Zobellia alginiliquefaciens: one gene and its partner. The protein of the gene in region 2 interacts with the protein of the main gene of each other region in a pairwise test. Links are inferred from orthologs where the notes say so. Each region holds a gene or a part of one and is shown on either strand. Other genes may lie near its edges.

Region 1 (16,371 bases), 3.6 Mb from region 2 along the record:
TTCTTTGAATTAAGGAAGCAGAACCTTGTTGTGCCGTTACAATTACTTCGGCGGCATCTCGGAACAAAGCATCCCTGTCCGCTATATCTACATCAATACTTGTGCCAGAGTCCTCGCCTGTATATTCTGGCAGTTCATGTGCATTTGGATAGGCACGTTGCGAGCCTATATAATCTGTAATCTTGGCAACTTCCGGTGTGTCAACAAAAGCACACTGTATACGGGTAACATCGTTACCCTGTGTGTACAACATGTCACCTCTACCAATAAGCTGGTCAGCCCCTTGCGCATCCAATATAGTTCTGGAGTCAATTTTAGAGGTTACCCTAAATGCTATTCTGGCAGGGAAGTTTGCTTTTATGATACCGGTTATCACGTTTACCGACGGCCGCTGCGTTGCAATTATCAAGTGAATACCGATTGCCCTTGCCAATTGAGCAAGACGTGCAATTGGGGTTTCTACCTCCTTACCTGCAGTCATTATTAAATCTGCAAATTCATCTATGACCAGAACGATGTAGGGTAGAAATTTATGTCCGTCGTTTGGATTTAATTTACGTGCCTTAAATTTAACGTTGTACTCCTTAAGGTTACGTACTTGGGCGTGTTTTAAGAGTTCATACCGGTCATCCATTTCTATACAGAGTGAATTCAAGGTATTGATTACCTTGGCATTATCCGTAATAATAGCTTCCTCGGAGTCGGGTAATTTTGCCAAGAAGTGTCTTTCAATTTTATTATAAATCGAAAGTTCGACCTTTTTCGGGTCGACCAGAATAAATTTGACTTCTGCCGGATGTTTTTTATAAAGGAGGGAGGTAAGAACGGCATTTAGACCTACTGATTTACCTTGACCGGTAGCACCTGCCATTAAAAGGTGAGGCATTTTCGCCAAATCCACTACAAATGTTTCGTTACTAATGGTCTTGCCAAAAGCGATCGGCAGTTCCATTTCTGCTTTTTGAAACTTGCTTGAGGCCACAACGGACCGCATAGAAACGATTGTCGCATTTTTGTTCGGTACTTCAATACCAATAGTTCCTTTACCAGGAATAGGGGCAATAATTCGTATACCTAGAGCGGCAAGCGAAAGGGCAATATCATCTTCTAAGTTCTTAATCTTGGAAATTCTAACCCCGGCCTCGGGCACAATTTCGTAAAGTGTAACGGTGGGGCCAATAGTTGCTTTAATTTGTGAGATTCCAATCTTGTAGTTTTTAAGCGTCTCTACAATCTTATTTTTGTTCTCCTCAAGTTCTTCTTGATTAATAGTGATTCCACCGGTAACACCATGCTGGTCTAGGAGCTCTATGGTGGGGAACTTGTAATTGCCAAGTTCTAGGGTAGGATCGAACTCACCAAAATCCTCAACTAACTTATCGGCTATATTATCGGTCTCTTCCTGTTCTTCAACAATTTTCTCCACTTCCATTGCTAACTCTTCGGTAGTTTCTTCCTCAACGGGAACGGAAATCTCAAAATCATCTAAAGTAACCTCGTTCTCAGGTTCAAGGGGAGGAATATCTTTCTTATGGGTGTACGTATCAAGAACAACAGGTTCTTCTTTTTCTTTTTTCTTTATGGTTTCCTGTACATCTTTTAAAGTATCGGATGCTTCTTTTGAACTTGTTCTGAGCTCGGATTTTAATGAAGATGATTTTTTCCTGAAAGACTGGGCCATTCCCTCTGGTGTAAAATGAAAGAAACGAACTAAAATAAAAACAAGTCCAAACAGTAGAATAAGAACAACACCAATGTTTCCGGTGTAATCTCGTAGAAAATCGTTCATTTCATAACCTACGACACCACCAAGCAGAGGTTGTGAGTCCGCTAGGAAACCTAACGCAATAGATATCCAAATCATAAAAATAAGACCCCAAATCCATTTTTTGAGAAGCCCCTTTCTTTCTAAGCTCAAAAAGAGGTGTAATCCGGTGATGCAGACTAGAATGGTTAGAATAATGGAAGCAACTCCAAAACCTTTATAAACAAAGAAGTGGCTAACACTAGCACCAAATTTATTAAGCAGATTTTTAGCTTGTTCATTTCTATTGGTAAATTCAGACAATAGACTCTGGTCGTCTTGCCACGTAAAATAAAAGGAGACGAACGAGAAGAATAAAGCCATGCTGAAAAGGATCAGCAAGCTTCCTAAAATAATCTTGTTCTTTTTAGATACCGTGAAGCTAGCTTTTTTGGGGCTTGCCTTTTTTTTGGTTGTCGTTGTTTTCTTTTTGGCCATTACTTTTTTTCCACTGGGTGCAAAAATACGTATTACGAAGTTTTTGGAGTAGAGATTACGAAAAGTCTTTTTGCTTTTATAATATACATACTCTTTTTAAGGTGGTTATGGTTCTATTGTTCCTTGTTTTAGGCATCTAAAGTCTGTTAAGGATACCATCATACAGTGTTGAACAAAGTGAATTTCCATCTTACCCCCTTTTTTTGTTTTTAACGGATTTTTTTTCGCAATGTTGTTCTACAGTCTTTTATCCAGCTTGGGCAATGTAGTGAAAAGTATAGGCTAAAAAATATATGCTATTGAATTATGATAAATTCGTAGAGTGAATATATTCTATGGGTTCGGTAAGCATATTTTGCTTATGCCAAAACGGATTGGAATTAAAGTAGGGCTTCGCTGATTAGAATATTTTCGGGATGTAGATAATACAGCCTACTATGGTAGCGCCAATTGAAACAAGCATTACCGCACCTGCTGCAACATCTTTTATAAAGCCTATTCTCTCATCAAATTCAGGGTGAATGAAATCGCATATTTTTTCAATTGCGGTATTGGCGCCTTCCACACCTACCACAAGAGAAACAGCAAAGACTTGAAAAATCCACTCAGTTGTAGAAATTTCATAGTAAAAGCCAGCGATAGTTACAGCCACGGCCAAAAACACCTGAATTTTGATACTGGCTTCGGTCCTGATTAAAAGCAGGGCTCCACGTAAAGCGAAGCCCACACTTCTTATTCTATTTACAAGAAAGGATTCTTCCTTAGGCATCGGCTAAAACTTCTAGAGCCGCTTTGTAATTTGGCTCATCTACGGTTTCAGGAACTTGCTCTGTATAGATTACTTCACCTGCTTCATTAAGAACTACTACCGATCTAGAAAGTAATGCTGTCAAAGGCCCGTCAGTAAAGGTAACAGCGTAATCTTTTCCAAAACTACCATCGCGGAAGTCAGATAGCATTTCTACATTGTTGATGCCTTCTGCACCACAAAAACGAGCTTGAGCAAATGGTAAGTCTTTGGAAACACATAAAACCACTGTGTTTTCTATTTCTGCCGCCTCTTGGTTAAATTGTCTAACGGATTGCGCACACGTACCGGTGTCAACGCTAGGGAAGATATTTAAAACCACTCTCTTGCCCGAATAATCCGAAAGGGATGCAGATGAAAGGTCGTTTTTTGTTAATGTAAAATTAGGAGCTTTACTTCCGTTTGCAGGAAGATTTCCTAAAGTGTGTATTTCGTTTCCTTTTAGGGTTACTGTAGCCATGATATGTTCTGTTTATATTGGTGGTGAAAATATAAAATTATGGCTAATTATAGGCGCTCCATAAGAGAAATATAGTTTTAAGTAACAAAAGGAAAATAAAAAGTGAAACAACTCAATTGATTTCATTAAAAATCAAAAGTTATTTCACTTCTAAACAGTTAAACAGTAGTAAAAAGTACGTACTTAACTTATTTATCTATGGAACCCATTACACGTTGCATAAATTCATTTAAAGCTTCCTTTTGTGGTTTGCCTTCTTTTATGCCTTTTTGCACTTCTAGTGCACCGTACATGTTTGAAATCAATTCACCAATAACATCTAGTTCTTCGTCTTTAAGCGAGGATACTTCGGTCAGTGCTTCTAGGGTCTCAATTGTTTCAACAACAAAATCTTCGTCGTTTTCTTCAATGAAATTCGTTAAATGCTTAATTACTGGAAGCTTCACTGATCAATTCTTTTAGAACATCGTATTTGTTCGTTTGTACTTGATTTTTAAACTCTCCGTTAGTGAAAGTGGCAAACGTAGGTAAGTTGTCTACATTGGCTAGTTTTCTGCTTTCAGGAAATTTCTCGGCATCTGCAATTACGAAAGTGAAATCTCCGTGCGTAGAGGCCTCTTTTTTGAACTTAGGCTTCATAATACGGCAGTTACCGCACCAACCAGCAGAATACTGTACTATTACATTTTTCTTGTCTGCAATGATTTCTTGCAGATTATCTTGATCCAATTCCAATACCATATCTAAAGGGTTTTAAAATTTGTGAATACTACTTTTAAATGATACCGCTTGTATGTATAGAATACAAGCGGTAATCTTTATAGTTTCCGCGGCTAAAATTAATTAGCGTGTGCAGAAAGGTAACTTGCAACACCTTTTCTATCTGCAGTCATTGCATCTTTTCCTTCTTCCCAGTTTGCAGGACAAACTTCTCCTTTTTCCTGTACGTGGGTGTACGCATCAATAAGACGTAAATATTCGTTTACGTTTCTACCTAATGGCATGTGGTTGATGCCTTCGTGGAATACAGTACCTTCTTCATCAATAAGGTAAGTAGCACGGTAAGTTACATTGTCACCTTCAACAGTAACAACACCAGTTTCTTCATTGTACTGCTCGTTGGTAATATCTAGGATGCCTAAAGTAGAGGCAAGGTTCCGGTTGCTATCTGCCAATAATGGGTAGGTAACACCTTCAATACCACCATTGTCTTTATCGGTACTTAACCATGCAAAGTGTACTTCTGCCGTGTCACAAGATGCACCAATTACCAATGTGTTTCTTTTTTCGAATTCGCCTAAAGCCGCTTGGAATGCATGTAATTCAGTTGGACATACAAAAGTGAAATCTTTAGGGTACCAGAAAAGAACAACTTTCTTATTATTTTTTTGAGCTTCTTCTAAAACGTTCAATTGGAATGTATCGCCTAAATCATTCATTGCGTTTACATTCAAGTTGGGGAATTTTTTACCTACAAAAGCCATATTCTATTGTTTTTTAAGTTTCAATTTGAATACAAAATTACATGAATATTATCCCGGGCAACGTAATGTGTATTTAAAAAATTGATATCAGAATAACTAATGCAAATGCTTAGGAGCGCAAGGTGGAATTGTTGTTTATTCGATAAGAAAGAGATGTTAAAATTGCTTGATTGGCAAAGAATCAACGGCGGGTTTAGAAATCCATAATTAGTGGATTTGTAAATTTTTTCATTTTTTTTAGATGGATGCTTCTTTAGTGGTCAATTGCTTCAATTTAATGCTAAAAGCGGCAAAAATCAAGGTCATAATTGGACTCAACCAGTTAAAAACTGCAAATAGGGCAAACTCAGCTGTGCCAACACCTAAAACGCTACTGTGATATGCTCCACAGGTATTCCAAGGAACAAGTACAGAGGTTACCGTACCAGAATCTTCCAAGGTTCGGCTAAGATTTTCGGGAGCTAAGTTTTTATCGGCATAAGCTTTACTGAACATCTTGCCTGGCACTACAATGGCCAAATACTGGTCCGAAGCGGTAATGTTCAGTGCCAAGCAGCTTCCAACTGTACTGGCAAATAGCCCGAAAGTAGTTTTTGCCATCACCAATAAGGATTTGGTAATACGGTCCAAAGCGCCAATTCCGTCCATAATACCTCCAAAAACCATAGCACAGATAATAAGCCAGATAGTGCCCAACATTCCGGCCATGCCAGATGCGGAGAATAGGTCATTTAAGGACTCATTGTCGGTTGGAACAGATGTTTCTACGGTAATAGCCGTGAGAATCCCTTCATAGCCAGATCTTAATGTAAGTTCTTTGGCTCCAGTTATATTCGCAACTACATCTGGCTGAAATATAAGAGCAAATAAAGCACCTAGTAAAGTTCCGATAAGCAAAGCTGCTAAAGGCGGAGTTTTCTTAATAATAAGTACCACAACAACTATAGGTACTAGAAATAACCATGGATTTATATTAAAAGCGGAGTCAATTGAAGTTAAAATTGAGTTTACATCCGCAGAACCTGTAGTGTCAATAGTAAAACCTAGTACAATAAAAAAGATAAGTGTCACTGATATTGTGGGAACGGTGGTGTAGAGCATATACCTAATGTGCTCAAAAAGTTCTCCTCCCGCCATGGCAGGGGCTAAGTTGGTGGTGTCGCTAAGTGGTGAAAGTTTATCACCAAAATAAGCTCCTGATAATACTGCGCCGGCAGTCATACCTAGGGATATACCCAAAGCATCGCCTATACCAATAAGAGCAATACCTACGGTGGCCGATGTTGTCCAGCTACTACCTGTTGCAACGGATATGATTGCGCAGATAAAAACGCAGGCCGCTAAAAATATTGTGGGATTCAAAACTTGAAGGCCGTAATAGATCATTGCGGGTATGATTCCGCTTATCAACCATGAGCCGGCGAGTGCACCTACCATTAATAGTATGAGCAGCGCACCAGTGGTGGATTTTAGGTTTTCGGCAACCTCTGCCATCATTTGCTCGTAGGATACTTTGTTGAATACACCAACAATCGCGGCAACCGCACCACCTAATAAAAGGATAAATTGGTTAGAGCCGCTAAGGGCATCGTCTCCAAAAACAAAAACATTATAGGCTAGCATAGCAACAAGCGCTATTACAGGAGTTAGTGCTTCCCAGATATTCAACTCTTTGTTTTTAACGATGTTTTCGTTTTCTCTGTGCTCCCCTGAATTTTGGTTTGTCATTAATATCGGTTTAGCTATTAGGTAATATTACAATTTTGATGGGGTTTGTGCAACTTTTGTATAAATTGGTAAAGGATACCCTAAACCGGAAAATAGTGTTAATTTTGTAATTCAAATTCAAAGAAAATTTTATGAGTTCATATGACGTGGCCATTATTGGCTCAGGACCAGGAGGGTATGTAGCAGCTATTCGTTGTGCACAATTGGGATTGAAAACAGCAATAATAGAAAAGTACAGTACTTTAGGTGGAACTTGCCTTAACGTAGGTTGTATTCCTTCAAAGGCTTTGTTGGATTCTTCTCATCATTATGAGGATGCCGTAAAGCATTTTGAAGCGCACGGAATTGATATTCCAGGTGAAATAAAAGTAAATCTAGAGCAGATGATTTCTAGAAAGGCGTCTGTTGTAAAACAAACATGCGATGGTGTTAAGTTCTTGATGGATAAAAATAAAATTGATGTTTTTGAAGGCTTGGGTAGCTTTAAGGATGCTACTCACATCAACATTAAAAAGAATGATGATAGTACGGAAACTATTGAAGCTAAGAATACTATAATCGCCACTGGAAGTAAACCTTCATCTCTTCCGTTTATCAAAATTGATAAGGAACGTATTATAACGTCTACCGAAGCATTAGAGTTAAAAGAGATACCAAAGCATCTTATTATTATTGGAGGTGGAGTAATTGGTCTAGAGTTGGGTCAGGTGTACAAACGTCTCGGTGCCGATGTTACTGTGGTTGAATATATGGATAGAATTATCCCAACTATGGATGCTTCCCTTTCTAAGGAATTGACAAAGGTTCTAAAAAAGCAGAAGGTGAAGTTCAATCTTTCGAGCAAGGTAAAATCTGTGGAAAGGAAAGGTGATGAAGTTATTGTTAAGGCCGATGATAAAAAAGGGCAAGAGATAGAGTTGAAAGGTGACTATTGTCTGGTAGCAGTGGGAAGAAAGCCATATACTGATGGTTTGAACGTTGAGGCAGCCGGTGTTAAATTGGATTCTAGAGGTAAAGTAGAGGTGAACGACCATTTGCAGACTTCAGCTTCTAATATTTACGCTATTGGCGATGTTATTCGTGGTGCTATGTTGGCTCACAAAGCGGAGGAAGAAGGTACCTTGGTGGCCGAGCAATTGGCAGGTCAAAAACCACACATTGATTATAACCTAATTCCCGGTGTAGTGTATACATGGCCAGAAGTTGCTTCTGTAGGTAAGACCGAAGAGGAATTGAAAGAAGCCGGTATAGAATATAAAGTGGGTCAATTTCCAATGCGTGCATTAGGTCGTTCTCGTGCAAGTATGGATTTGGATGGATTTGTAAAAATGCTAGCGGATAAGAAAACGGATGAAGTTTTAGGGGTTCATATGATTGGAGCCCGTAGTGCGGATTTAATCGCGGAAGCAGTTATTGCAATGGAGTTCCGTGCATCTGCTGAAGATATTTCTAGGATGAGTCATGCGCACCCTACTTTTGCCGAAGCGGTAAAAGAAGCTGCTCTTGCTGCAACGGATGATCGTCCGTTACATATTTAAAAAAGAAACTTCTTAATACAAAAATCCCCGAAGAGCATTGCTCCTCGGGGATTTTTTTGGATATATAGTTTTGTAAATGCTATCTGATACTTAATTTTTTGCCCAACCCACTCTTCTTAGTAATCTGTGCAATCGGTTTTTTGCTATTTGAAAAATGTTTATAGCATAAACCTCGACCTTTATATAAGCAAACCTTAAAGCGATTGTTGCTTTTTGGTTAATAATTTCTTTGTGTTCTTCATATTTAAGAGCGGTAAAAGTACATAGGAACATAAATGTCAACGCTCCTGAAATGGCAACGGTAGGAGTTAGGGAGTGATTGAAAAATCGATACAATCCCAAACCTGTAAAAGAGCCATAAAGGATAATAAAATGAACGATATAAATGGACAGTGTGCTTTGTCCGATTTTTAGTACTGTCCTATTTTTAAGTAAGCTTCTAAAGAGCATAAATACACTAAAAACAATTAAAACGTCACCTAATCGTATAAATAAGTAATTATTGAAGTAAATGTTCGCAAATAACTGTAAATCTGTCCATTTGGATAGCTGTAAAAATAAATCCGAAGAAAATGAAATAAGCACTGCTCCCGCTAAAGCGAAAAACGGAATAGCAACGGGATACAAGTACTTAAAATTTTTAAACTTCGTAAAAACAAGTGAAAGGAACCCACCAAAGGAAGCATATCCGAACCAAGGTAGAATAGTGAAAACAGAACCATTGCTTTTGGTTAGGTAATTCGCAAAAGCATCCGGTAAAAATGAAAATCCCCATGTCTTGTAGGTTGGTTCAAAAATGAACAGCAATAGCGTAATACTGACCAATGCTGTTGGGAAAACAAATTTCTTTCGGTTTTGAGCTAATAGATATATGCCAATAATCCCCAATAAAGAAAGACCTATGCAATGTAGAACATCAATTAAATAAAATGAATCGTATATTTTTCCCTGTAACAGACCTAAAAGGTTCATCCGTAATAAATATCCAATAAAGAGTAATTCTAGCCCTCTTTTAACTCCTTTTTTAACTCGTGGATTTTGAAGTCCGGTTGTATCGCCTTTGACTAAAAGATAGGTAAATATAAATCCTGAAACCGTAAAGAAGACCGGAGCGGTGATGCCTCTAAAATATTTCCAAATAGAAAAAGCAGCATTGGTACTATCTCTAAAAACGGGGTCTAAGAGCCCATCAATAAAATGCCCCTGAAGCATCATGAGAATGGCCCATGCACGCATGGCATCAATGAAGTATAGTCTTGTTGTTTTGTTTTCCACTAGTGGTCGTATCAAAAATTGGCAAAAGCATCAATAAAACTCAAAACTTTGCTTTTTAGTACATCCGCTATAAATCTGCGGACAATTAAACGGCAAAATAACTATCTTATATACTTGTAATACAGTTAGTTTGGATGTTTGCGTCGCAAAATTAGATAAATTCCTCGCAATTCAACTGTATTTGCTATATTTTCGCTAAAACACATCTAACTACTCACTATGGCAGCGATATTAGCATTTGCAGGTAGCAATTCTTCAAAATCTATTAATTACCAATTGGTTAAATACACGACTTCTTTTATTGATGGTCAAAAAATTCAATTGTTGAACATGGTTAATTATCCATTTCCAATGTTTGGCGAGGATTACGAGAGAGATAATGGGTATTCAAATTCTTTGGTGGAGCTTAAGGATGATATGGCTAAGGCAGACGGCATTATTATTTCGGTAAACGAGCATAACAGCGGGCCTTCGGCATACTTTAAGAATCTGACCGATTGGCTTTCGCGTGTGGAACGTAAGTTTTTAGATGGTAAACCGGTATTGTTAATGTCTACTTCAGGGGGTCAAAGAGGAGGAATTACTGCCTTGGAAACTACTAAGAGTGTGCTACCTAGGTTTGGTGCTGAAGTTGTTGCTACGTTTTCTTTGCCTTCGTACAGTGCGAATTTTAAAGAGGGGGAAGGTATCACCAATGCAGAACTTGCTAAGACGCACCGTGCTGCTGTAGACCAATTTTTAAGTAAACTTTAAAGGAACTCCCATTTGCGTATTTCTGCGTCTTTCACTGTTTCCGATATTCAAAAATTCAAAGAGAGGTTATTGCTTTGGGCGCAACAATTTGAAGAAATTGTTTGGCTTGACAGTAATGGGCACACGGGTAAATACAACTCGTTTGATGCGCTGTTGGCTGTTGATGCGCTTACAACAATTAAAACGGATAGTGATAAGGCTTTTGATAAGCTGAGAGAATTTCAAGAGCAAGCTAAAGACTATATTTTTGGGTATCTTTCGTATGACTTAAAAAATGATATTGAACGACTTTCCTCTAAAAATAACGATGGCTTAGGGTTTTCTGACTTGTTTTTTTTTCAGCCTAAAAAAATCATTAAAATTACTGGTAACACCGTATGCTTTGAATATCTGCTTATGGTAGATGATGAAGTCCAATCTGATTTTGAATTGATTTCCAACGAAATAAAGATAGAGGAGGAAGCGGTTACCGAAAACATTAAAATAAAACTCCGTGTTTTTAAGGATGAATATTTCCGGCAGGTAAGAAAAATGTTAAGCCATATTCACCGTGGCGATATTTATGAAGCTAATTTTTGCCAGGAATTTTATGCGGAAGACACTCAGATCAATCCTTTTAAAACCTATCAGAAGTTAAATAAGATATCAGCAGCACCGTTCGCATCATATCTTAGGGTGTATGACAGGTATTTGCTTTCGGCCTCTCCGGAGCGGTATTTACGAAAAGACGGGTCTAAGCTAATTTCCCAACCTATTAAAGGAACCGCAAAGAGGGCTGAAAATGCAGAGGAGGACGAAAGATTGATTGAGGCTTTAAAAAACGACCCAAAAGAGCGTGCGGAAAATATAATGATTGTGGACTTGGTTCGTAATGACCTTTCAAAAAGCGCGCTAAAGGGAAGTGTAAGGGTTGAGGAACTGTGTGAAGTCTATACTTTTGAGCAGGTGCATCAAATGATTTCTACGGTTGTTGCGCATGTGGCGGCAGATGTTAATCCGGTAGATGTAATTAGACAATCATTTCCCATGGGCAGTATGACGGGAGCGCCAAAAGTTTCGGCCATGAAAATAATAGAAGAGCTAGAGGCTTTCAAAAGAGGTTTGTATAGTGGTGCGGTAGGCTATTTTACACCTGAGGGTAATTTTGATTTTAATGTCGTAATCCGAAGTATTCTTTATAACGCTACCCAAAAGTACGTTTCTTATTCCGTGGGAGGGGCAATTACAGCAAAAGCAATTCCTGAAAAAGAGTATGAAGAATGTCTTTTGAAGGCTAAGGCTATGCGTGAAGTTCTGGAAGGTTGAGCTAGCGTAAGAGTAAGCTCGTTTCTACTTCTAAATTATAATTCTTGATTACCTTTGTGATGTGCTAGAAGAGTTCCAAAAACATATTGAAACAAATTTTCAAAACTTACTCAAAAGTAATTTTTTACTTGCTTGCAGTGGAGGCTTGGATAGTACTGTTTTGGTAGATCTTTGCAGTAAGTCTAAACTGGATTTTGCCATAGCACATTGCAACTTTAACTTAAGGGGTGAAGCAAGTAATGGCGATGAAGAGTTCGTTAGAAAACTGTCTTCTTTAAGTGGTAGAAAATTTTACACAACTAATTTTAATACAATTGGTTATGTTGAAAAAAATAAAGTATCGGTTCAGCTAGCTGCAAGGGAGCTAAGGTATGATTGGTTTGCAAAAATCATGCAAGAAAATGATATCAAAACCTTGGTTACGGCGCACCATGTAGATGACAGTGTTGAGACATTTTTAATCAACCTTTCCAGAGGTACAGGTATAGATGGCTTATCTGGAATTCCCGAAAAAACCGATACCATTTCAAGACCGCTTCTTCGGTTTTCTAGAAGTCAAGTTTTAGCGTACGCAGAGGCTCAGAATTTACAATGGCGAGAAGATGCCAGTAATGCGGATACTAAATATTTGCGAAATAAAATTCGGCATGAGATTGTACCGCTTTTAAAAGATTTGAATCCTTCTTTTTTAAAGAATTTTACAACAACACAAGATTATCTTTCTGATAGTGCAGTAATTATTGAGAAACATATTGCTGAATTAAAGTTCAGCTTGTTACAAGAAAAAGATGGGGTCATACGTATTCCGATCAGCGAATTGTTAGAATTAAAGCCTGTATCGGCTTATTTACATGCTTTATTTAAGGAATATGGATTTACGGAGTGGAACGATGTAGAGAATCTATTATTGGCCATGAGCGGCAAGGAAATACATTCTAAAACACATCGATTGGTAAAAGACAGGGATTTCCTTCTCTTGACTGAAATAAAGAAAGAAATAGATGTTGTCTATCAAATAAAAGAGGATCAGATTCAAGTTTCTGAACCGGTTCCACTCAAAATAGAATCAGTAAAACATTTATCGTCTTTAAATACAAATACACTTTACGTAGATAAAAAAGCGTTAAAGTATCCATTGATGATAAGGAAATGGGAAAAAGGCGACTACTTTTATCCTTTAGGGATGCAGGGTAGAAAAAAGCTATCCAAGTTTTTTAAAGATGAAAAAATAGATGTGGTTTCCAAAGAGCGCCAGTGGTTGCTTTGCTCTGCCGGTGAAGTCGTTTGGGTAATTGGCAGGCGAGCGGATGAACGCTTTAAGGTGACCGAAAGTACAAGTGAAATTTTAAAATTCACATTAAATTAATGAAGCATATAATAGTATTTATTTCGTTGTTTTTTAGCTTTTTAAGTGTGTTTTCTCAGGATGATGAGAATCCGGTGGTTTGGTCGCAAGAAGTTAAGAAAATAAGCGATACGGATTATGAGTTGATACTTAAGGGAAATATAGCTGAAGGTTGGCATGTGTACTCTCAATTTACTTCAGAAGGTGGTTCTTTGCCCAGTGAGTTCAATTATAAAAATGCAGGTGAAAATTATGAGCTTGTTGGTGAAACTTTAGAGAGCGAAACTATTGTTGAGTACAGTGATATTTTTGAGGTAGATGAAACTTTTTTTAAGGAAACGGCCATTTTTACTCAGAAAATAAAACTACTTAATCCGGATGTCAATCAAATAGACATCAACTTTTTTTACCAGGTTTGTAAAGAGGTTTGTATTCCGGTAGACAAAGATTTTAGTTTTGTTCTTGACGGGGGAGACGCTGTACAGGAAGAGAAAACTATAGATGAACATAGTAAAGCCCTAAGCTCGGCTTTAAAAATAGATTTGAAGAACAAAGAACTTTTAGGAACTACTCATGAGGTAGGTGAGGCAAGTTCCGGCCTTTGGATGATTTTTGGTTTAGGTTTCCTAGGTGGATTAATAGCATTGCTGACCCCTTGTGTTTTTCCTATGATTCCCCTTACGGTATCTTTCTTTACCAAGCATTCTCAGAAAAAATCAAAAGGAATCATAAATGCCCTGTTGTACGGTTTCTTTATTGTTTTGATATACTTTTTATTAAGTCTGCCGTTTCACATTTTTGACTCCGTTGACTCGCAAATATTGAATACCATTGCTACGAACATCTGGTTGAATATTGCTTTCTTCTTAATTTTTGTGTTCTTTTCGTTTTCGTTTTTCGGGTATTACGAACTGACTTTACCGAGTTCTTGGGCGAATAAAATGGATGCTGCTTCTTCTAAAATAGGAGGTGTAATCGGTATTTTCTTTATGGCCGTTACCTTGGCTATTGTTTCATTTTCATGTACGGGACCTATTTTGGGAGGTCTTTTGGGAAGTACAGTTTTGGAAGAAGGTGATGTTGCAATGAACCTTTCAGTAGGTATGACCGGTTTTGGCGTTGCGTTGGCATTGCCATTTGCCCTTTTTGCATTGTTCCCTGCGTGGTTAAATTCGCTCCCAAAATCTGGAGGTTGGATGACAACAGTAAAGGTGGTACTTGGTTTTCTGGAATTAGCGTTAGCGCTTAAATTCTTGTCCAATGCAGACTTGGTGGGTAATTGGGGAATACTTAAACGTGAAATTTTCTTGGTCATATGGATTGTATTATTCGTACTGTTGACCTTGTACCTTTTTGGAATTTTTAGATTCCCTCATGATGGTCCAAAACAAAAACTGTCATTAGGTCGTAAGGCTACGGGCATAGTGAGTGCTGGTTTTTCAATTTATATTCTATTGGGGCTTTTGGGAGTTTCCAACCTTAAGATGCTCAGTGGTTTTCCACCACCGGCATTTTACAGTGTTTTTGAAACCGAAAGTGATTGTCCGTTGGGAATAGATTGTTATAAAGATTTTGATGAAGGGGTAGCGCATGCAAAAAAAGTGAATAAACCAATTCTATTGGATTTTACGGGCTGGGCTTGCGTTAACTGCAGAAAGATGGAAGAAAACGTTTGGAGCGAACCAGATGTTTATTCTATTCTAAAAGAAGATTATGTGCTTATTTCGTTGTATGTAGATGATAGAAAAGAGCTACCGGAATCGGAACAATTCGATTTTAAATATGATACTGGTCGTGTAAAACATATTGAAACGATAGGTCAGAAATGGGGTACTTTTCAGACCGTTAATTTTAATGCGGCTTCTCAACCGTATTATGTGTTAATGTCCCCTGACTTGGAAATCTTGAACAATGCCGTACAGTATACCGATAGTGATGTGTATCTTAAGTGGTTGAGGGAGGGATTGACTAATTTTGAATAAAACAGAATTGTTATAGAAAAGAAAAAAGGTCACTATTAAAGTGACCTTTTCGCTTTTATTTATCAAAAAAATTATTTGGTAATTCTTCGGGAAGCAGATGTGCCTACTATAGCGTCTAGTTCGGATAAAAATGCATTATGCACTTCTTGTTGGCTAAGTATTTGTCCTTTTTTCTTAGTTCCATTGGCTAAATCAAACCCTGCTTTGGCAGCCGCTAAGCGCTGTGCAGGAGTACCGTGATGCCCAGGGCTTTCAAAACCACAATCCCCAATGTTAAAAAATGCGGATAGAAAGTCCTCAACTCGCTTCCAGTTGTATGTGGCTCCTCTTTTGTGAGTTAGGAAGTATCCAGTAATAAAATCCGCTTCCAATTCCGTCATTCTTGTGGATTCAGGCGTATCGTTGAAAGCGGGTATAGGATATTGCCAATCATCAAAGTTTAAAAACTGTATTTGGTGACCCCATTCATGAGCTAAAATGCTAGACCAAACCACTTTGGGGTCAAGTCCCGTTTCTTCAAGTAATGTAACAATGCCATCTCCGATAACAATAGTTCTATCAAAAGTAGCGAAGCCGTCAGAAGCAAAGAAAGGGTTCTCGGGAATTTGATCGCTATTTGTATTAAAGTTCTCGGCAATCTCTAAAATGTAATCGATTTCTTCTGGAGGTGCTGAAGAATAATTTTCATAAATGTATTGGATAAAATCCAAATCCTCTAGAGTTTCTGTATGTTGGCCATTGACAGTAATTAGATTGGCCATTCCCCAGAATTTTTCAAGGCTTCTAACCTGTTGTTTCACATAATTCGTATACTCCCCATCAGCGCCAAAATAATCTGTATTCTTACCTTCATATGCAGCTGCAATTTGGTTTATGGCAAAGTAATCTTCAAGAATTATGGTAATAGCATCAGGATTACCATCCCAAGCCGAAATAAAACCATCAATCAACAAATCATTGTAATAATCTGCGACCTCATTGAATGGTGTATCTCCGCATTCACTTGGCTCAACCGCCGTAGTAAGCTTTAAGTTGGGTTTGAATTCTCTTACGGAATTAGAGAAATCCAAGTCAAAGTGTCCTTTGGCAGGAGTAGTAATGGAAGCTTTAGCGTTCACGGCGGCCGGCGCGGTAGTTTCATCTACCGGAATGGTGTCATCCGAGCATGAAGTTAACGTAAGGCCTATTGCCAATGCTAACCTTAGAATTTTTTGTTGGTTTCTTTTCATTGTGTAGTCTTTTTAAGATTTCATTTGAAAGTATCTAATTTTTTTAACAAGAAATGTTAAATTACAAACAAATTAAGTGAGAATTGAGATTAAAAATGTCAATTAACTGTGTTTGAGCTTCATGCGATTGTTAATACATAATTTTTATAGATTCCACTTTCTACCACGGTGGTTGTGGTTAATGGGTTACTCTTAAAGAACAGGAAGTAGTTTGTCCATCAA
Region 2 (16,513 bases):
ATTATAAAAAGACACCTTTCCCGTATCCGTAGGAACTAATTTAGACCTTCCCCCAAACACGTAACCAAATTTCATACCTGCATAAATACGCCAAAACTTGTATTCAGAAACACTAGAATTCCTCCAACGCACCTCTAAAGGTACCTCTAACATATGGGTCTCTATCTTATTACGCTCAAAATCACTATCACTTTCTAGAATACTATAGGAAACACCTTCTGAGGCCTCCATCGCCATAAGGTTTGAGTAATATGAATATACCCCATAACCTAGACCTAGACCTATTGCAGTGGTTCTACTCTGATTTAAGGGAATATCCCGTATAAAACCCGCCTGTAACCCATAGGACAGGTTTCGCTGGCTGACACCCTCCGGCTGATTCAAAAGAAAATTATAGGTAATACCAATATAAAACTGATCCTCAAGGTATCTTGAATCAATAACGGTTGAATCAACAGTGACCTGAGCAGCTACACTGGTACAACACAAAAGAAAAAACCCATATAAATAACGCATCATAAGGTCAAAATTAAGCAAATAAAAAACGCCTCGGATAAAAAATCCGAGGCGCTTGTATTTATAAGTTTGAAATACTACTGCAAGTTATTGAAGGCATCTCCATCGTAAGTCGTATAATTAACTTTCAATGCGTTTACCTCTCTTAACTGTTGTTTAATATCAGATATTAAACCCATGTTAGCATTCTTATCAACTTTTAAAGCCGTAGTCAAAACATTTTGAAGTTCTTGTGGCTTCTTAGCTCTTTCCTGCAAAATATAGTCACCTACATCCGAAGGAGAAGAAAACTTATCGTTCAATTGAATTCTTGCTTCATCACCAAACTGAGCTTTATACTGAGAAGTTGGTTCACCAACATATATGTATATAACCCTATCCTTCTTTTCCAATTTCTTGGTTTCACTAGCGTTAGGCAAAGTATTCTCTACTTTCAAAGTATTATCTTTCATAACCGTTACGGTCATAAAGAAGAATAAAAGCATAAATACAATATCAGGTAACGATGCAGTGTTCACAGCTGGTAAACCGGCATCCTTTTTCTTTGCAAACTTTGACATATTATTATATTGTTTTAGCTCTTATTAATTACTTGAACCCGTCTCTGCTTCTGACAACTTCTGTGGAAACAACTCTTGAATCCGCTTAACCTTTTCTTTGAGATCCTCTTTTCTACTAGCGTCGGTCTCAGGATTAAGATATTCTGCTTCCATATCGGTAAAGTCTCTTTTATAAAGACGTTGTGCCTCACGATTCCTAAGTTCGTTGTAAGCACCTACCAATTCATTCTGAACTGTTATGTACGTACTGTACTTTGTCTCACGATCGTTTTTTAAAGATATAATAGCTTTTGCAGGGTTATCAGATGACTCTGCTAGCCTTTTACCTTTACAATAGCTACAATATTCAGGAGAACCCGATGGAGCTCCGCCATTATCCAAGAAAGCCATTGCTTTTTCTCTTAGACTTTTGATATCAGTAAGCTCATCTTCCACTAACAACTGACCATTACGGTTAATGTTAACAGTAAAGATATTCTTCTCCTTAATTACTGGTGGCTCTTCCGTAGGCGGCTCAATAGGCGGCAACATACGATCCAAACCTGCATCAGTTTCAATGGTCGTGGTAACCAAGAAAAATATAAGTAGCAAGAATGCTATGTCTGCCATTGATCCGGCGTTTACCTCTGCTGGTCCTCCTCTTCTAGACATAATTTAGTTCTTTATTTATTTAATCATTTTTCTAACACCGCCCCAAAGCATAGCTCCAACAGCTATAAGAGTCAATATGAAAAATACATTTATACCAGCTCCGATTTGCTTAATTTCAGCTTCATCGGTAGATATACCTCTTTCGGACATTTGCTCGATACTAACATCGGTTCCACTAGCCATTACAAAGCCAATACCAACAACTAAAAGAAAACCAACAACTACAAAAAGCGTCTTCTTTAAATTAGCAGGATTTGAAAAAAGGTTTTTAAGAGCAAATACAAGACTGAACACTACCGCGATGCCTAACAGCAACCATGTAATAGCAAACATTGCATTAAGAGCTCCGTTATTGACCGCCTCGGCAGCCGGCATTTCAGACTCTGGAAGCATGAACCACAAGGCAGCGCCTATCAAGCCCACAACGACCAATATAATCTTTACAATTTTATGCATAATTTTAGGTATTACGTGTGCGACTTATTTTTTGTGATCCACCAACATATCTATCAAAACGATAGATGAATCCTCCATATCATTAACGATGCTATCAATTTTTGCAATGATATAGTTATAGAAAATTTGAAGGATAATAGCAGTAATAAGACCGAATACCGTTGTTAATAACGCCACCTGAATATCACCTGCAATAAGAGATGCACTCAAGTTACCAACAGCACTAATTTTCTGGAAGGCCTGAATCATACCGATTACCGTACCCATGAAACCAAGCATTGGTGCAATAGCGATAAACAAAGACAACCAAGAAACGTTTTTCTCTAACTGTCCCATTTGAACACCACCGTAAGCCACAACAGCTTTCTCAGCAGACTCAACACTCTCACCAGCTCTATCTAAACCTTGATAGTAGATAGAAGCAACAGGACCTTTTGTATTTCTACAAACTTCTTTTGCAGCTTCAACACCACCGGAAGCCAATGCATCCTCTACTTGTTGTCTAAGTTTAGCAGTGTTAGTTGTTGCCATGTTCAAGTAAATAATTCTTTCGATAGCTACGGCTAGACCAAGAATCAAACATAAAAGAACAATACCCATAAAGCCGGCACCACCTTGTATAAACATTTCTTTCAAAACCTGGGTAAAACCTTTTTCAGCTTCGGCCGGGGCATCTTGCAGCATCATTGCTGTATTAGCCATTGCATTCACAGTATTTGTACTCATTACAAACAACCCGCCCACGGCTAGGATAGAGGATAATTTTTTCATTTGTTCAAACTTAAATTAGTTATTTAATAGGGTTAAAGATATAAAAAAATCACAATAAAAAAAGTAAAACTTCGTTGCATCAGGGAAGTGGCCGCCAAATATAAAGCAAGACCTATAAACCGGCCTTTCAGCCAGTGTCGTTGCCTGATATTATCAAGCTCAGACTTCCATTTAGCATATAGAAACTAAACTTACAAATATTTCCAGTCTAAACTAATATATACTGAAAAATCTTTTTGTTCTGCAGAGAGGAAGGGATTCGAACCCTCGATACACTTTTGGTGTATACACACTTTCCAGGCGTGCGCCTTCGACCACTCGGCCACCTCTCTAAATTCATCTTACACTACGCCTTTTTCAACAAAATCAGACCAGACAAGATCACCCTTTTTAAGGGGTGCCCAAATAACAAAAAAAATATTAGTTGATGAAATTAAAACTGCTAATTTTCTTGTACCTCCCCTCGCAACGAAGTCTCAAATATGCTTTTGAACAATTTATACGAAACATTATTACCCAAAAGGTACATTAACTTGGCAATTGCAGCTTCGGTCGTAATGTCTTTACCATTAATAACTTGCAATTCCTCCAACTGTTTACTGGTTTCATAACGCCCCATTGAAACACTGCCACCCGAACATTGTGTAACATTAATAATGTGAATGTTATTTTCTTTTGCCTTTTTTAGAATATCGATCACCCAAGGCTCATTTGGAGCGTTTCCAGCGCCATAAGTTTCCAAAATTACACCTCTTAGACCTGGTATATTGACTACTCCTTCCAAAACCGCAGGACCAATACCCGGGAACAATTTCAATATAGCCACATTAGTATCCATATATTTATGCACCTTGAACTTCTTGCGTTTCACATAAGGCAACAAAGATTCTTCATTCACATTTAAGAACACTCCAGACTCTATTAATTCCGGATAATTCAATGAAGCAAATGCCTGAAAGTGTTCCGCATTTATTTTTGTGGTGCGGTTGGCGCGATACAATTTATATTCAAAATACAAGCCTACCTCCTGAACAACCGGTCTATTATTTCTCTGTAACGCAGCAATTTGAATAGAAGTAATCAAATTTTCCTTAGCGTCCGTCCGTAAATCTCCAATGGGCAATTGAGAACCGGTAAAAATTACTGGTTTAGCTAGATTCTCTAGCATAAAACTCAAAGCGGATGCCGTATAACTCATGGTATCACTGCCATGAAGGACAACAAAACCGTCATGCGACTCATAATTCTCTTCTATAATTGTGGCGATCTGAACCCAATGCTCAGGATTCATATTGGACGAATCTATTGGCTCATCAAATGAAATAGAGTTAATTTCACAATCCAACTGCTTCAGTTCCGGAATATTTTTAAGCAGCTTATCAAAATTAAATGCCTTTAGCGCGCCAGAATCATAGTCTTTTACCATACCTATGGTACCACCTGTATATATTAAAAGAATGTTACTTTTATTTTTCAAACCTAGAATTTTTAAATGTTATATTGAGAACAGTATCATTTACACCCCAAATACTTGTTTTGAATTTTTGGTAGTAATGTCCGCTACCGATTCCGTCGAAACTTCATAAACGTCCGCCAACTTCTCAAGCACATTCATTATATAGGCACTTTCATTTCTTTTGCCCCTATACGGTACGGGTGCCAAATAAGGTGAATCCGTTTCTAGAACTACATTTTCTAATGGAATTTGGTCTAAAAATTTATCTATTTTTCCATTTTTAAATGTCACAACACCTCCAATACCAAGCTTCATATTGTACGAAATAGCTTTTTTAGCTTGCTCAAGAGTGCCTGTAAAACAATGAAAAATACCGAATAAATCCGCTCCTTTTTCACTTTCCAACACCTCAAAAACCTCATCAAAGGCATCGCGGCAATGGATGACTATGGGCAATTTAAATTTCTTAGCTAATTGTATTTGTGCACGAAACGCCTCCTGTTGTTGTTTTAGAAAAGTTTTATCCCAAAATAAATCGATTCCTATTTCGCCCAAAGCAAAAAATTTTCGCTGCTCAAGCATTTCTTCAACGTGTTTTAATTCTTCCTTGAAATTTTCTTTCACATGTGTAGGGTGCAAGCCCATCATCAAAAAAATATTATCAGGATAAGACTTTTCAAGATCAAACATAGACTGGGTATACGTTGAATCTATTGCAGGGATAAAAAAGCGCTCAATACCAAGAGCAATTGCCCTTTTAATAGCTTCTTCCCTATCCTCATCAAATGCCTCACTATACAAATGAGTATGCGTATCTGTTAGTATCATGCTGCAAAAATAGCCTTATCTTTGACAAAAAGAATACATGTCCTCTCTGAAAAGATTTCTTCGGAAAAAAAAATACACCCAAATACCTTTAAAACTCACACAAACGGACCACTTTGAAATATTGGCGAAAATCAACGGTATAAAAGGAAGATTTATTTTAGATACCGGAGCTTCCAATACCTGTATTGGAATCGATAAAATAGCCCAATTTGGTTTAGCTTCCGAAGCATCTGAAGTAAAAGCGGCAGGTGCCGGAGCAACGGATATGGAAACCTTGATATCAACAAAAAACAAAATTGAAATAGGGAACTGGAAAAAGAAAAACCTAAAAATTGTTCTTTTTGACCTGATCCATGTCAATCAGGCCCTGACTGCCCACAACGCGTTACCAGTTGATGGTATTATTGGCGCCGATGTTCTTAAAAAAGCAAAGGCTGTAATAGATTATGATAAATCTTATGTCTATTTAAGCAAATAACTATAGCAGAAGATTCTAATTATACATTATAAAAAAAGCCCCAAAGATTATAATCTTTAGGGCTTTATATATTAAAGGAGCAGCCTTACTACATTTCCAAAGCTTTCTTTACATTACCATCCATCAATAATTCTTCAGGATTTTCCAATGCTTCTTTTATTGCCACCAAAAATCCAACAGATTCTTTACCATCAATAATACGGTGATCATAGGATACCGCTACATACATAATAGGTGCAATTGCTATGGCCCCATCTCTAGCGATAGGTCTTTCTACTATATTGTGCATACCTAAAATTGCACTTTGCGGTGGATTAATAATTGGTGTTGACAACATAGAGCCAAAAACACCGCCATTGGTAATAGTGAATGTACCTCCAGTCATTTCGTCAACGGTAATCTCACCTTCACGAGCCCTAATAGCCAATCTTTTCACTTCCGCTTCAACCCCTCTAAACGTCAGGTTTTCTGCATTTCTAATAACAGGAACCATTAACCCTTTTGGTCCGGAAACAGCTATACTAATATCGCAGAAATCATAAGAAATCATTTCCTTACCATCTATCATAGAGTTGACGGCAGGATACATTTCCAGTGCACGAACTACAGCTTTGGTAAAGAAGGACATAAATCCTAAACCAACTCCGTGCTTCGATTTAAAATCATCTTTATATTGTTTTCTAAGTTCGAAAATAGCCGACATATCAACTTCGTTAAAAGTTGTAAGCATAGCAGTCTCGTTCTTAGCCGACACCAAACGTTCCGCCACTTTTCTACGCAACATTGAAAGTTTGGAGCGTGTTTCACCTCTACTTCCACCTGTAGGAGTACCCATTGAAGGAACCGCATTTACAGCGTCTTCTTTAGTGATACGGCCATCTTTGCCACTTCCTTTTACGGCCGCAGCATCAATACCCTTTTCACTTAATATTTTCTTTGCTGCAGGAGAAGCTACACCAGAAGCGTAAGTTTCTTTTGCTGGAGCAGGTTGAGGCGCCTTAGCCTCTTCTTTTTTAGGCTCACTTTTCTTCTCTTCCGCTGAATCTTTCTCAGCAGAATCACCTTCAGGTTTAGCACCGTCCGTATCTATTAAACAAACTACCTCACCAACGGCAACAGCATCCCCTACTTCAGCTTTTAAGGTAATAATTCCGCTTTCTTCAGCAGGAAGTTCCAAAGTAGCTTTATCCGAATCAACCTCGGCAATGGCCTGGTCTTTTTCAACGTAATCGCCATCTTCTACCAACCATTCCGCAATTTCTACTTCGGTGATAGATTCGCCCGGAGATGGGACTTTCATTTCTAATATCATGCTATACTTATTTGCTGTGTTATCTTTACTATTTGAACAACCAACCCCTAATCTTCACTAGGTTTAGGTAATGGTTTTGACATATTATTCTTAGTCTTATCGAATACATAATCGATTACTTGCTGATGCCTCATTTTTGAACGAACGGCACTACCGGCAGCAGGAGAAGCATAAAATCTTCTTGAAGCCACCCTAAACTTGTCCGAATCACTAAAATGCATCATCATATGACTCCAAGCACCCATGTTTCTAGGCTCTTCTTGAGCCCAGACCAAATCATCGGCCTTTTTATACTTGGCAATAACGGCCTTCATCTTTTCCGCTGGCAACGGAAACAATTGCTCCACACGAACCAAAGCTACATCTTCTCTATTCTGCTCTTCTTTAACCGCTAGTAAATCATAATAAAACTTGCCGGTACAGAACACTACCGACTTTACTTTACTAACAGTAGTAGACTCATCATCTATAACCTCTTGAAAACTTCCCGAAGCCAATTCATCTACGGTAGACACTGCTTTAGGATGCCTTAACAAACTTTTAGGCGTAAAAATAATCATTGGCTTTCTGAAGTTCACCTTCATCTGCCTTCTTAGGATATGATACATTTGCGCAGGTGTGGTAACATCTGCAATATACATATTGTCTCTTGCGCAAAGTTGCAAGTATCTTTCCATGCGTGCGGAAGAATGTTCTGCTCCCTGACCTTCATAACCATGTGGAAGCAACATTACCAAACCGTTCTGAAGTTTCCATTTATCCTCTGCAGCCGAAATATATTGATCGATCATGATTTGAGCACCGTTGCTAAAATCTCCGAACTGAGCTTCCCAAATTGTTAAGGTATTTGGGCTTGCCATGGCATAACCATAATCAAAACCAACTACCCCATATTCCGAAAGCAACGAATTATAAATTTGAAATTTAGCCTGCTCATCACTTATATGATTAAGTAGTATTACCTCTTCTTCACTCTCTTCCACCTTCATTACGGCATGTCTATGCGAAAACGTACCACGTTCCACATCTTGACCCGACATACGCACGGCATACCCCTCTTGCAACAAAGTACCATAGGCCAATAATTCACCCATAGCCCAGTCTAACCTATCAGATTCGAAGAACATTTTCTTACGATCTCTTATCAGTTTATCAACCTTTCGCAAGAATTTTTTATCCTTTGGAAGCTCGGTTATAACTTTCGCTATTTTAGTAAGCTCATCTTTATCAAAAGAAGTATCTACATTCTCCATCATTTCCCACTCACGAACATTGACAAAGCCCTTCCATTCATCCGCCATAAACGGAGTGATTTCGGTTTTATCCTCTTTACGGGAATCTACAAGCTCCTCCTCTAAGGAAGCCTTATACTCTTCTTCCAACTTTTTAACAAAGTCAGATTCTATGATACCTTCCGCCAATAATTTCTCCGCATAAATATCCCGCGGATTTTGGTGCTTAGCTATAGCCTTGTACAATTTTGGTTGTGTAAAACGAGGTTCATCACCTTCGTTATGACCATATTTTCTATATCCTAATAAATCAATAAATACATCCCTATTAAAACGCATACGATACTCCAAAGCAAATAGAGATGCATGCACTACAGCTTCAACATCATCCGCATTTACATGTAGAACCGGACTTAAAGTTACCTTACCTACATCTGTACAGTACGTAGATGAACGCGCATCTAAATAATTGGTAGTAAACCCAATTTGGTTATTCACTACTATATGTATAGTACCATTAGTTTTGTATCCATCAAGATTTGCCATTTGTACTACCTCGTACACTAATCCTTGACCAGCTATTGCCGCATCACCATGCACAACAATAGGAAGTACTTTTGAAAACTCGTCTGGAAAATGAGCATCTTGCTTTGCACGGGCAATGCCCTCTACGACTGCACCAACTGTCTCTAAGTGAGAAGGATTTGGAGCGATGTTCATTTTTATTTTTTTACCATTGTCCGTTTTACGATCAGACGTCCAACCTAAATGGTATTTTACATCACCATCAAAAATCTCTTGCTCGTAATCTTTACCATCAAATTCACTGAAAATATCTTTAGCGGCTTTGCCAAATATATTGGTAAGCACGTTAAGTCTACCTCTATGCGCCATACCCATTACAAACTGCTCCACACCAAGTTCTGCAGCACGTTCAACAACGGCATCTAAAGCAGGAATCAATGATTCGCCCCCTTCTAATGAAAATCGTTTTTGTCCAACATATTTGGTATGCAAAAAGCCTTCAAAAGAAACCGCTTGATTCAGTTTTCTAAGAATACGTTTTTTATGTTCGTTGTCGAATTTTGGGTGATTGTCATTAACATTCAACCAATTTTGAATCCACTCAATACGCTCTGGCTTACGAATATACATATACTCAACACCAATGGCATCACAGTAAATGCGACGTAAGTGATCAATAATTTCTTTTAAAGTACTCGCACCAATACCAATAACATCACCCGCACTGAACACGGTTTCCATATCACTTTGTGATAGGCCAAAATTTTCGATATCAAGCGTTGGCTCATATTGTCTACGCTCTCTAACAGGGTTGGTTTCCGTAAATAAATGTCCTCTACTACGGTAACCATCGATCAAACGAATGACCTGAAACTCTTTCTGAAGAGATTCCGGCATTTCCGCAACAGCATTATTCTGAGTTCCGTTGGCTGAGACCAAAGTCTCTAAATCCAGCTCGTCCAAAGCGGATTCCGTTCCGAAATCAAATCCTTGAAAAAATGCTCGCCAACTAGGCTCAACACTATCGGGGTTAGTAATATACTTGTCGTATAGTTCCGCAAAAAAAGAGGTATGAGCGGTATTTAGAAAGGAATATTTGTCCATAGAAGATTCTCTGTCATGCAAATAAATGGGTACAAAAATACAACATTTCCCATTTCCGGGGCGTATCTTAGTATGCAATATTGAAAAAATAAAGATAATGATTAAAAAACTTTCTTTGATCTCAAAAAAACTTTTTTTCGGGTTATTTCTTATACTTATCAGCATAAGTTGTTACGCACAAAACACTTCTAAATCTTCAGATTTCTGGAATAATGTACGATTTGGTGGCGGATTAGGTTTTGGACTGACAAATGGAGGTTTCAATGCATCCGTAGCTCCCAGTGCCATCTATCAATTTAACGAACAATTTGCAAGTGGTGTCAGCCTTACATTCAACTATGCCAAATATGATAATAATAAGCGCTACGCCTATGGCGGAAGCATTCTTTCGCTTTACAATCCTATTCCTTTCTTACAGATTTCTGCGGAACTGGAACAACTACGCATCAACCAAACATTCTCTTTTAACGATTTTTCTACGCTGGAGGAAAACTACTGGTCTCCCGCCCTATTTCTAGGTTTGGGATATACAGACCGGAATTTTACGGTCGGTCTTCGCTATGATGTGCTTTACGATGACGAGAAAAGTATTTATGCAAATGCCTGGATGCCTTTTGTACGGGTATATTTTTAGGAATATTTTTCTTTTAACCAGACTTTTTGCAACTCTCTTTTCAAAACCAAAAAAGTAACCTGATCAGCTACTTCTACCACATCCGTTACCTTAATTTCCTTGAACGCTCTTTCCGGCACATCTACAATATAGAGCAAATTCAAGTATTCCGCAAAGCGCTCCATTATAAGGCGGTAGATTTTCTCCCTCAAAACACTTATGAGTCCTTCAGGGAGAACATCTACATCCAAATCTATATAAATATTAGCAAGACCAAAGTCTTTTATAATCTGAGCGACCAGCTTCTGATAAAGCTCTTTTTTCTCCGCATTGGCAAGTAACTCCGTACTATCTGAAAAATTCAAAACCATAAATTATCTACGTTTCCAATCCCAAGTTGGTTTTACTTACAAAGAAATTAACAGCATTTTTTCAACCGGACGAAGCCCTTATTAAGTTATGCCCTAATTTTTTGCTCCCATTCCCAAGCGGACTTCATGGCTTCATCTAAAGTGTATTGAGACTTCCACCCTAAAACTTCATTCGCCTTTGTAGTATCCGCGTAAGCAGAAACAATATCCCCAGCTCTTCTATCTACTATTTTATAATTAAGTTTCTTACCTGAAACTTTTTCAAAACTGTGAATTACTTCAAGTACCGAGCTTCCTTTCCCTGTTCCTAGGTTAAAAACTTCATAATTATCCTCATTTTTTCCGCCCAATAAACGCTGTAATGCCTGAACGTGAGCTTTAGCTAAATCTACCACATAAATATAGTCCCGAATACACGTTCCGTCTTCAGTAGGATAATCATCCCCAAAAACCGATAATTGCTCTCTTAACCCCGCACCAGTTTGTGTAATGAAGGGCACTAGATTCTGCGGCACACCAATTGGCAACTCACCTATATTTCCACTAGGATGTGCCCCCATGGGATTAAAATAACGCAGCGCAATGGCATTTAAACTAGAGTTTATAGCACATGTATCCCTAATGATTTCCTCTCCTATTTGCTTGGTATTTCCATAAGGGGATTCTGCAGGCTTTACAGGAGCCTTTTCACTAATAGGCATTTCATCTGCCTGCCCATATACTGTACAGGACGAACTGAAAATAAAATTGGAATTATCCTTTTTAGACAATTCTTTTAAAAGGTAAACCAGTGTACCCAAGTTGTTTTCATAATATAAAAGTGGCTTTTCTACACTTTCGCCAACCGCTTTTGAAGCTGCAAAATGTATAACCCCCTCTACGTCATGGTGTCTTTTGAAAAAATCTTCAACCTTAGCTTTTTCTTTTAAATCTATTTTTTCAAAAAGAGGCATTTTACCCGTTATTGAAGAAATACCTTCCAGCACTTTCTCAGAGGAATTGGAGCAGTCATCAATTATTACCACCTCAAAACCTTCGTTTTGAAGTTCTACAACTGTATGTGAGCCAATAAATCCTAGTCCGCCGGTCACTAATATTTTCATATTCTATTTTTTTCAAAAAACACTCTATCAAAAGTGAATTCAATATTATTTATAATTCAATCTTATACTTTACGAGAGCAATGATAAATTAACCGTTCACAAATTCCAAAACCGTTTTTGTTATAAAATCTATTTGCTCACTATCCAATTCTGTATGCATTGGCAATGAAATCACTTCTTTAATCAGTTGGTTCGTTACTGGAAAGTCGGTTTCATTATACCGCTCATCCACATATGCTTTCTGCTTGTGCAACGGAATGGGGTAATATACCCCACACGGAATGTCATTATCCGCCAAATGCTTTACCAAAGCGTCTCTTTTTCCGTTGGTAATCCGTAAAGTATATTGATGAAACACATGGCAATTACTATCATCATTAGTTGCTATATCACACTTTATCGTCTTTGGAGTAATAATATGTGGCTGCCCTTTAAATGCTTCATTATAACTTCGGGCGGCAGCTCTCCTGCTATCGCAATAACCATCTAATTTTGGCAATTTTGCCCTGAGTACCGCTGCCTGAATAGAGTCCAATCTAGAATTTACACCTACCACATCGTGATGGTATCTTTCATACATACCGTGATTAACAATACCTCTTAACGTGTGTGCCAATTCATCATCGTTAGTAAAAATTGCACCTCCATCCCCGTATGCTCCTAAATTCTTAGACGGAAAAAAAGACGTAGCACCAACATGACCAATGGTGCCCGCTTTTTGTTTCCTTCCATCATCAAAAGTATAATCTGCTCCAATAGCTTGTGCATTATCCTCTATTACGAAAAGATTATGTTTTTCAGCAAGCTCCATAATAGCGTCCATGTTGGCGCATTGACCAAACAAATGAACAGGAACGATTGCTTTAGTTTTAGGCGTGATCGCTTTTTCTACAGCAGCAATATCTATATTAAATGAATCTGGCTCAACATCTACCAAAACAGGGATTAATTGTAAAAGCGCAATAACCTCGACCGTAGCTGCAAAAGTAAAATCTGCCGTAATAACCTCATCACCAGGTTGTAGACCTAAGCCCATCATTGCTATTTGCAGGGCATCTGTACCGTTGGCACAGGGTATTACATGTTTTACTCCTAAATACTCTTCCAACTCGGCTTGAAACGACCGTACTTCTGGTCCGTTTATGAATGCCGAAGTTTCCATAATAGTAGCTATAGCTGAATTGACTTGTTCCTTTATTCCTTCGTACTGGCCGCCTAAGTCGACCATTTGAATTTTTTTCATTGTCATGAATTATATAAATCGCAACAAAAATACGAAACCATGCAGTACTATTTTATGTAAAGAAGCGTAATTTAGCGCAAAATATGAATCAGTGCATAGCATCTATAATGTGATTGTTCAGATTTCTTGGTTCTTCCTGAAAATTCTGGCTCTTTTCAATTCTAAATTAAAGTTGTTCGTAAATGGCCGTAAGCATTCCTTTTACTTGCTGGACAACGCTATTTCCAAAGAAGACAAAACACTTTGGGTGCATGCTGCATCTCTAGGTGAGTTTGAACAAGGACTCCCCATAATTGAGAAGCTCAAAAAGGAATACCCTACCCATAAAATTGTTCTTACGTTTTTCTCCCCGTCCGGATATGAAGTCCGAAAAAATACGCCCGTAGCGGATGTGGTAGCCTATCTACCCATGGACACCAAAAAAAATGCAGCTCATTTTATAAAAACCGTCCATCCGGACATTGCCATTTTTGTTAAATATGAGATTTGGCCCAATTACATGAAAGTGCTTGAAGAGCATAAAGTTCCCGCTGTACTGATTTCTGCTTTGTTTAAGAAAAATCAGATTTATTTTAAAGCCTACGGTGGATTTATGAGAAGTACCCTCCGTAAATTCTCTAATTATTTTGTTCAGGATCAGAACTCAAAAACACTATTGGAATCCATTGGAATAAAAAATGTGGAAATAAGCGGAGACACCCGCTTGGACCGTGTTTCCGAAATTCTGGACCGAGATAACTCCCTTGATTTCATTGAGGTCTTTAAAAACGATAAACTTTGTTTCGTTGCCGGAAGCACTTGGCCCGAAGATGAAGCTATCTTAATTGACTACATAAACAACGCTCCAAAAAACCTGAAGTATGTATTGGCGCCACACACTATTAAGAAGGATAAAATATTAGGTCTTGCAGGAGCATTTACAAAAAAAACAACACTGTATTCAAAGATTGACAGTAATAATCTACGTGATTATGATGTGCTGATTATAGACAACATAGGACTATTGACCAAAATCTACAGTTATGCCGATATTGCTTACGTTGGAGGCGGATTTTCTACCGGATTACACAATACATTAGAACCTGCAGTATTTGGAATACCTGTTATTATCGGGCCAAATTTTGATGGTTTTAAAGAGGCCGAAGATTTAGTGGAGCAAAGAGGCATCTACCCCATAAAGGATCAATGGACATTTGGCGAACTTTTGAAAAAATTACTGGACAGCCCTGAATTTAGAAAAATAACCGGCGATATCAATGCAGCTTATATTTCTAAAAATAGAGGTGCAAGCTCAGAAATAATGCATCACATTCGTGACCTTATTTAATCACTTTCTTAGTTCTATATTCTATTTAAAAAAAGATTCCTCAAATGCTGACCGTTTGCCTATCTCATGATTAGCAAGCCCGGGTTATGTCAAAATTTTAATTCTATCCACTTGGAAATTGCAATTCATCTTCTTTTTTTGACAGTTCAACCCATTAATATACTCAACACAAAGCGTTTAAGTCAAATAATTCGCAATATCTTGGCTTCGTGTTTATTAATTTCATAAATTTAAGAAAATCTAACACTTATGGAACAAGAGCTAACTATAGGAGTAAAAATGCTCAATGGATTTCTTCGAATTATGATTGCCTGTCTGGTATTTATTTTATTGGCTGTACCGGTAGCCCTCATTTTGGATTTGATCGGAATCTTGTAGCAACCTAAAAAAATTTAATTGACCAAGCATAAAAAAGGCCCTCTATGAGGGCCTTTTATTTTTTAGAAAGAAAACTACAGCTTGGGCTCCCAACCTTCTGCATATTCTCGTTTCCACCAATCTTTCATTATTTTATCATTATTAAGAACCTTACCCGTTTTTTGGTCAATCTTTAAGGTTTCTCCAGCGTCTTGTGCCATATTACCTAAATGACAAAGCATAGTAGTTACACTAGCGTCCTTAATATCTGAATTCAAGGATTTATCCTTACGGATAGCTTCAAAAAAGTTACCAATGTGGTTCCAATCTAAATCTCCAGCACCTTGCGTGTTCACCGTAGCACTTTGTTGGCCAGCCTCCTTCTCTTGTTTAATGATATTCCCGTTCAAATCAAATAACTTATAACCTCCACGACTTAGCGTAATAATACCTTTGCTTCCGTAAATAGTAGCTCCCCTACCTGGTTGTTTAGGTATAATTTTACCACGGCTATGACCTGTCCAAGTTATAAACTTATCACCCGGATATTTATAAGTAACTTGTTGGTTATCTACGAACTGCCAATCATCATCATACGCATATTTCCCTCCAAAGGAAGTAACACTTTCAGGTAAATCAACACCTAGTGCCCATCTACATATATCTATTTCATGTGTTCCATTGTTATGTACCTCTCCCGTACCCCATGTTTTAAACCAATGCCAGTTATATGGGTGCACATTATCGCGGTAATCTTCTCGTGGTGCCGGCCCTTGCCATAAATCCCAATCCAAGGTTTTGGGAACTTCTATTACATTTCCCTTACCTATAGAACCCCTGTTATTAGAATAATAGGCCTCACCTTTATATACATCTCCAATTATACCCTCTCCAATTTCCTTTACAGCTAGCTTGGAAGTTTGAGCAGAACGCTGTTGGTTACCCATCTGAACCTTTTTTCCATACTTCTTTTGAGCCTCTACCAATAACTGGTTTTCATACGGGTTATGACTACAAGGCTTCTCTACGTAAACATGCTTACCTGCCTGTAACGCCATTATGGCCATTGGTGCATGCCAATGCTCTGGTGTTGCAATAAAAACGGCGTCTACCTTTTTATTTTTTAAAACTTTTCTAAAGTCCTTCTCCACTTTTGGCACGTAACCTATATTTTCTTTACACCATATGTTATGTTCTTCCAAAATGGTATCATCTACATCACAACTAAACAGTACTTTAGCATTGGGGTCCTTGTGGATTGCCATAAAGTGTGCTTTGGCCCTACTACGAACACCAATTACGGCGCAATTAATACGGTCGCTTGATCCCAAAATTCGCGAATAACTTTCGGCCGACATAGCGTTTATACTTCCTCCAAATGCCAAACCGGCAGCACCTACTGATGCTTTTTTAATAAAATCTCTTCTATCTGAACTCATCTCTATATTTTACAATGTTGCTAATATACCTTTTACGTACCCTATTGATTCCATCATACCTGGTAATGGATCATCTCCCTCTGCCTCATATTCCAAGGCTAAGGTTCCTTTATAATTTAATTTTGAAACGGTCTTTAAAAATGCGGGGAAATCAATGACACCACGACCAAT

Evidence for each region.
Region 1: the proteins of odhB (region 2) and lpdA interact in binary tests that used the Escherichia coli proteins (3 or more experiments, as listed by UniProt). The link is inferred for Zobellia alginiliquefaciens from one-to-one orthologs.

What each region holds. Positions count from the first base shown.
Region 1 is NZ_CP119758.1:4,848,022-4,864,392, reverse strand. What follows is about bases 6,226-9,056. They hold lpdA (dihydrolipoyl dehydrogenase), read left to right. Parts: upstream 6,226-6,853; coding sequence 6,854-8,260; downstream 8,261-9,056. Other genes in these bases: P0077_RS20075 (heparan-alpha-glucosaminide N-acetyltransferase domain-containing protein), read right to left, coding at 8,351-9,056; nhaC (Na+/H+ antiporter NhaC), read right to left, coding at 6,226-6,722. Also shown: P0077_RS20115 (DNA translocase FtsK), read right to left, coding at 1-2,242; P0077_RS20110 (diacylglycerol kinase), read right to left, coding at 2,643-3,011; tpx (thiol peroxidase), read right to left, coding at 3,004-3,510; P0077_RS20100 (DUF6952 family protein), read right to left, coding at 3,699-3,956; P0077_RS20095 (thioredoxin family protein), read right to left, coding at 3,937-4,251; P0077_RS20090 (peroxiredoxin), read right to left, coding at 4,350-4,994; more of nhaC, read right to left, coding at 5,232-6,225; more of P0077_RS20075, read right to left, coding at 9,057-9,535; P0077_RS20070 (NADPH-dependent FMN reductase), read left to right, coding at 9,755-10,288; pabB (aminodeoxychorismate synthase component I), read left to right, coding at 10,301-11,593; tRNA lysidine(34) synthetase TilS, read left to right, coding at 11,655-12,959; P0077_RS20055 (protein-disulfide reductase DsbD family protein), read left to right, coding at 12,959-14,920; P0077_RS20050 (hypothetical protein), read right to left, coding at 14,992-16,149. UniProt on the Escherichia coli protein: Lipoamide dehydrogenase is a component of the glycine cleavage system as well as of the alpha-ketoacid dehydrogenase complexes.
Region 2 is NZ_CP119758.1:1,232,286-1,248,798, forward strand. Bases 4,917-7,889 are described here. They hold odhB (2-oxoglutarate dehydrogenase complex dihydrolipoyllysine-residue succinyltransferase), read right to left. Parts: upstream 7,029-7,889; coding sequence 5,805-7,028; downstream 4,917-5,804. Other genes in these bases: P0077_RS05225 (TatD family hydrolase), read right to left, coding at 4,917-5,238; P0077_RS05230 (retropepsin-like aspartic protease family protein), read left to right, coding at 5,276-5,716; P0077_RS05240 (2-oxoglutarate dehydrogenase E1 component), read right to left, coding at 7,076-7,889. Outside these bases: P0077_RS05190 (porin family protein), read right to left, coding at 1-519; P0077_RS05195 (ExbD/TolR family protein), read right to left, coding at 594-1,076; P0077_RS05200 (ExbD/TolR family protein), read right to left, coding at 1,101-1,727; P0077_RS05205 (hypothetical protein), read right to left, coding at 1,743-2,183; P0077_RS05210 (MotA/TolQ/ExbB proton channel family protein), read right to left, coding at 2,208-2,954; P0077_RS05220 (asparaginase), read right to left, coding at 3,397-4,431; more of P0077_RS05225, read right to left, coding at 4,471-4,916; more of P0077_RS05240, read right to left, coding at 7,890-9,889; P0077_RS05245 (alpha-ketoglutarate decarboxylase), read left to right, coding at 9,987-10,523; P0077_RS05250 (hypothetical protein), read right to left, coding at 10,520-10,873; UDP-glucose 4-epimerase GalE, read right to left, coding at 10,960-11,976; P0077_RS05260 (DegT/DnrJ/EryC1/StrS family aminotransferase), read right to left, coding at 12,065-13,219; P0077_RS05265 (3-deoxy-D-manno-octulosonic acid transferase), read left to right, coding at 13,311-14,546; P0077_RS05270 (Gfo/Idh/MocA family protein), read right to left, coding at 14,999-16,342; P0077_RS05275 (sugar phosphate isomerase/epimerase family protein), read right to left, coding at 16,352-16,513. UniProt on the Escherichia coli protein: E2 component of the 2-oxoglutarate dehydrogenase (OGDH) complex which catalyzes the second step in the conversion of 2-oxoglutarate to succinyl-CoA and CO(2).